2 regions of the Cupriavidus sp. 30B13 genome follow, and region 2 is predicted to be linked to the other one. Evidence: predicted binding sites of a transcription regulator. Region 2 holds the regulator's gene; the other holds the start of a gene.
The links. The regulator sigma-54, encoded in region 2, starts transcription at its own class of promoters, with help from an activator protein. The targets are predictions, from matches to a motif close to TGGCANGNAANCTGCTTT.
Positions count from the first base shown of each region.

Region 1: ACKI2N_RS04500 (pilin) is a predicted target of sigma-54. The motif match lies at 1,053-1,070, and genes of this name have one in related genera.

Region 1 covers NZ_CP188223.1:950,045-952,442, forward strand. Annotated here, with positions in the region: gene ACKI2N_RS04495 (TerC family protein) at 73-768, shown strand; gene ACKI2N_RS04500 (pilin) at 1,087-1,629, shown strand; gene ACKI2N_RS04505 (PglL family O-oligosaccharyltransferase) at 1,747-2,398, shown strand, end outside.
Region 2 covers NZ_CP188223.1:682,958-685,355, forward strand. Annotated here, with positions in the region: gene hpf (ribosome hibernation-promoting factor, HPF/YfiA family) at 1-224, opposite strand, end outside; gene ACKI2N_RS03295 (RNA polymerase factor sigma-54) at 274-1,749, opposite strand; gene lptB (LPS export ABC transporter ATP-binding protein) at 1,873-2,398, opposite strand, start outside.

The sequences.
Region 1 (2,398 bases), 270 kb from region 2:
TCATCGGTTGCGCATCGCCCGTCGCCGTGCGGCGTTCGAACCATAATTCAAGAAAACTCGAGGAGCTTTACCGTGGAACTGTTGTCCTCCACCGCGTTCTGGATCGCGCTGGGATCCATCATCCTGACCAACATCGTGCTCTCCGGCGACAACGCCGTGGTGATCGCGCTCGCCTCGCGCAACCTGCCGCCCGCGCAACAGAAGAAAGCCATCTTCTGGGGCAGCGCCGCCGCCATCGTCATGCGCGTGATCCTGACCGTCGCCGCGGTCAAGCTGCTGAGCCTGCCGTACCTCAAGATCGTCGGCGCCGCGCTGCTGGTCTATATCGGCGTCCAGCTGCTGACCGGCGACGACGACGAGGAAGGCCACGCCGCCAAGGACAACATCTGGGCCGCGATCCGCACCATCCTGATCGCCGACCTGGTGATGTCGCTCGACAACGTGGTCGCCGTGGCCGCCGCCGCGCAGAAGGGCCCCGAAGGCAGCCAGCTGATGCTGCTGGTGCTGGGCCTGGGCCTGTCGATCCCCCTGATCGTGTTCGGCAGCACCATCCTGCTCAAGGTCATGGACCGCTTCCCCATCATCATCGTGCTGGGCGCCGCGCTGCTGGGCTACCTCGCCGGCGAAATGCTGGTGAGCGACCCGGTCGACGCCGCCTGGTTCGAAATGCACGTGCCGCACGCGCACCTGGTGTTCGGCATCGTCGGCGCCGCGCTGGTGGTGGTGATCGGCAAGCTGATGCAGAAACGCGCGGCACAGCCGGCGTGACGGGCTGAAGCGACTCTCGCCCGCAGCGGGCGGGAACTGCGATTGCGCGGGGCTCTTTGAAGCACCGCGGGACGGGTGGCCTCGGGGCCACCCGTTTCGTTTTCCGGCCTGCCGCTTTCGCTGTTTGACTTCAGTGCGGCTTCGTACAGAGTTAAGCGAAATCGTCGGTTTACTGACCTTCCGCGTCATCGCAGGTGACAAAATTTGCGCCCGGTCAAAACCTGCAATCCCCCCAAGTGGCGAAAATTGTCACCCGGCGACGACGTTTTCAGGGTTTGCGGCGCTGGCACGCTAACTGCTAAGAACTTGCAGCATCACATGAAACAAAATGTTTCTATTTGTATCCAAAATTCCTTCGAGGGGTCAATCATGCAACAACGAGTGCAACTGAAGAAACTGGGCCGCCGTGCCCAGAAGGGCTTTACGCTGATCGAACTGATGATCGTGGTCGCGATCATCGGTATCCTGGCGGCGATTGCTATTCCGCAGTATCAGGACTACACGGTCAAGGCGAAGTTGTCGAAGGTGGCATCGTGCGCGGAGCCCCTTAAGCTGGCAGTTGCGCTGTATGCGCAGACGAACGGTGCGCTTCCCACGGCGACGGACGACTGGACCGGCTTGGGTCTGTCGGCGGCACCTACGGCGACGACCGAGTGTTCCGCGATCTCGGTTACTGCGACCACGGGCGCTGTAGTTGTCACGATGGCTAACATCAAAGCCGCCACGATCGACACCAAGACGGTCACTTTCACGCCTGATGTCAATAGCACCGCCGTGAACTGGACTCCGTCGACGACCAGCGATGATCCCTTGGTGCTGGCCTACTTCAAGTCCACAACTCCTGCCGCAGCCCCCCAATAACCTTGATGTAGCGACTAGGTTCAATGGAAAAGAAAAAGCGCCTCCGGGCGCTTTTTCTTTTCCCATCCCCCAAGCTATCATCCGCCTTTTGCCAACCCGGCATAACAAGGCACCCGCATGCTGCCCTCCCGGTCAGCCATTTCACTCAGCTTCCTCTTCGCCACGCTCGTCGTGCCGCTGCTGGTCTCGCGGCACACGCTTCCGCTCGCCACGTTCTACGGGGAATGGGCTTCCGCGCTGTTGTTCGCGCTTGCGGTGATCGTGCTGGGGACCGTGACGCCCGGGCGAGCCGGCAATTTCGCCTACCAGGCGGAGCCGGCTCAATTTCCGTGGATCATCCTGTTTCCTTTGTGGCTGATCGCCACCGGCATCGCGCAGGGTCTTGCCGGCATGGCCGACGTGTCCGGCAGCCGGCTGGTGACCGAGCTGGCGCTGGCGCTCGCCGCGGCCGTGATGTGGGCGGCCTGGCGGCAGGGCAGGGCCGCGTCGTCGCAGGAGCGGCAGGCAATGGCCGACACGCTCGCCACGGCGTGGCTGGTGGCGGGCCTGCTGGGCACGCTGGCGCAGTGGGCCCAGGTCTTCAACCTGGAGCCGGACACGTTCGGGCTGGTCTCTACCTACTTCTACGACGACAACCGCCGCCTGTGGGGCAACCTGAACCAGCCCAACCACCAGGCCACGGTCGAGGGCCTGGCGCTGGCGGCCGGGGTCTGGCTGGCCGCGCGCGGCTGGCTGCGCGCGCCTGCCTGGCTGGCGGCCGTGCTGCTGC
Region 2 (2,398 bases):
AGGTCTTCGTGATGCGCTTCGACAAAGATGTCCTTGCCCTTGAGATGTAGATTGATTTCCGCATACTGCCGCCGGTCCTTTTCTTTTGTATTGTCGACAGAGAGCAGCACACTTACGCCAATGACTTGATCGAAATGCCTGACGATACGCTCCAGTTTCGTTTCCACGTACTCACGCAGTGCAGGCGTGATGTCCAAGTGGTGTCCACTGATCTTGAAGTTCATAGCGTTTCTCCTTCTGAAAGAGCCACACCAGGCAGGCGGTGCGGCTCGGCTACAAAGTCTTGCGGAGATTGACGGCAGGGATTTTCAGCGCTTCGCGGTACTTGGCCACGGTTCGTCGGGCCACCACGAAGCCTTGCTCGCCGAGCAGTTCGGCGATCCTGCTGTCCGACAGGGGGTTCCTGGGGTCTTCGGCTCCTATGAGTTGCTTGATCAACGCCCTGATTGCCGTTGACGAGGCCGCGCCGCCGGTTTCCGTGGATACGTGACTGCCGAAGAAGTACTTCAGCTCGAAAGTCCCCATCGGCGTTGCCATGTATTTATTGGTTGTCACCCGGGAGATGGTGGACTCGTGTAAACCCAGTGTATCGGCAATCTCCCGCAAAACCAAGGGGCGCATCGCAATTTCCCCGTGGGTGAAGAAGTTCTTTTGACGTTCGACAATCGCTTGTGCGACGCGCAATATGGTGTCGAAGCGCTGCTGGATATTCTTGATCAGCCAGCGCGCTTCCTGCAGCTTTTGCTGCAGTCCGGCCGCGCCGGAGTCGCCTTTTGCGCCGCGCAAGATCTGCGCGTACATGTCGTTGATGCGTAGCCGCGGCATCACATCCGGGTTGAGCTGCGCGATCCAGCCGCCGCCTATTTTCCGCACGAATACATCGGGCACCACGAAGTCCGCTTCCGGGCGGCTGTAGGCGTGCCCGGGATAGGGCGCGAGCGAGCGGATCAGTTCGTGGGCGGCCTTGAGATCGGCCTCGTCCACCTGCAGTGCCTTCTTCAGGCGCGTGTAGTCGCGCACCGCCAGCAGTTCGAGGTGGCTGGTGACGATGGTCAGGGCCAGTTCGCGCTGGGGATGCTTGAGCCGGCGCAACTGCAGCGCGAGGCACTCGGCAGCGTTGCGCGCGCCCACGCCGGCGGGGTCGAAGCTCTGCAGCAGGGTGAGGATGGCCTGCACCTCGTCGATCTCGAACTCGAGTTCCTCGGGCAGTTCGCTGCAGATTTCCTCGAGCGATGCGCTCAGGTAGCCGTCGTCGTCCAGCGACTCGACCAGGAAGATCGCCAGGCCCTTGTCGCGCATGGAGATCTTCAGCGGGGCGAGCTGCTCCATCAGGTGCTCGCGCAGCGTGGGCTCGGCGTCGCGCAACTGCATCGGGGTCTTCTCGTCCTCGTCGCCCTGCGGGCGGCGCGCGAAGTCGTCCAGGCTCCAGTCGTTGCCGTAGTCCTCGCCGCTGTCGGAATAGCTGTCGTCGCCCTCCGGGGCGCCGTCGGCGCGGTTCTCGCTGGTGCCCTGGCCGTCGGCGGGCGCCGGTGCGGGCGCGCTCTGCAGGTTCACCGAGCCGTCGGCGGCCACGCGCAGCGGGCTTTCGATCCAGTCGTTCTCGCGTTCGAGCAGGGGATTCTCGGTCAGGGCCTGTTCCACTTCCTGCTGCAGTTCGAGCGTGGACAGTTGCAGCAGCCGGATCGACTGCTGGAGTTGCGGCGTAAGCGCGAGATGTTGCGAGAGGCGGAGCTGTAGCGACGGTTTCATGCGACCATTTTATGCCCAACTTCCGTGCCGGTGGAACGGAAATTGCTATCGCTGGCGCCGCCGTGATCGTCTGCAGGACGACAGGCGGCATAAAAGCCGCTCCGGGGGACGCCCCCGCACCGCTTACATGCGGAAGTTCTCGCCCAGGTAGACCTTGCGCACCGATTCGTTGGCGATGATGTCCTCCGGCTGGCCGGACGCCAGCACGGTGCCTTCGCTGATGATATACGCGTGGTCGCAGATGCCCAGTGTCTCGCGCACGTTGTGATCGGTGATCAGCACGCCGATGTTGCGCGCCTTGAGGAAGCTGACGATGCGCTGGATCTCGCCCACCGCGATCGGGTCCACGCCGGCGAACGGTTCGTCGAGCAGGATGAAGCGCGGCGCCGACGCCAGCGCGCGCGCGATTTCCACGCGGCGGCGCTCGCCGCCCGACAGCGACAGCGCCGGGTTGTCGCGCAGGTGGGCGATCTGCAGGTCGTCCAGCAAGGTGTCCAGGCGCCGCTCGATCTCGGCCTTGGCGAGCGGCTTGCCGTCGTGGATCTGCAGTTCGAGCACGGCGCGGATGTTCTCCTGCACGTTGAGCTTGCGGAACACCGACGCTTCCTGCGGCAGGTAGGACAGGCCCATGCGGGCGCGCTCGTGGATG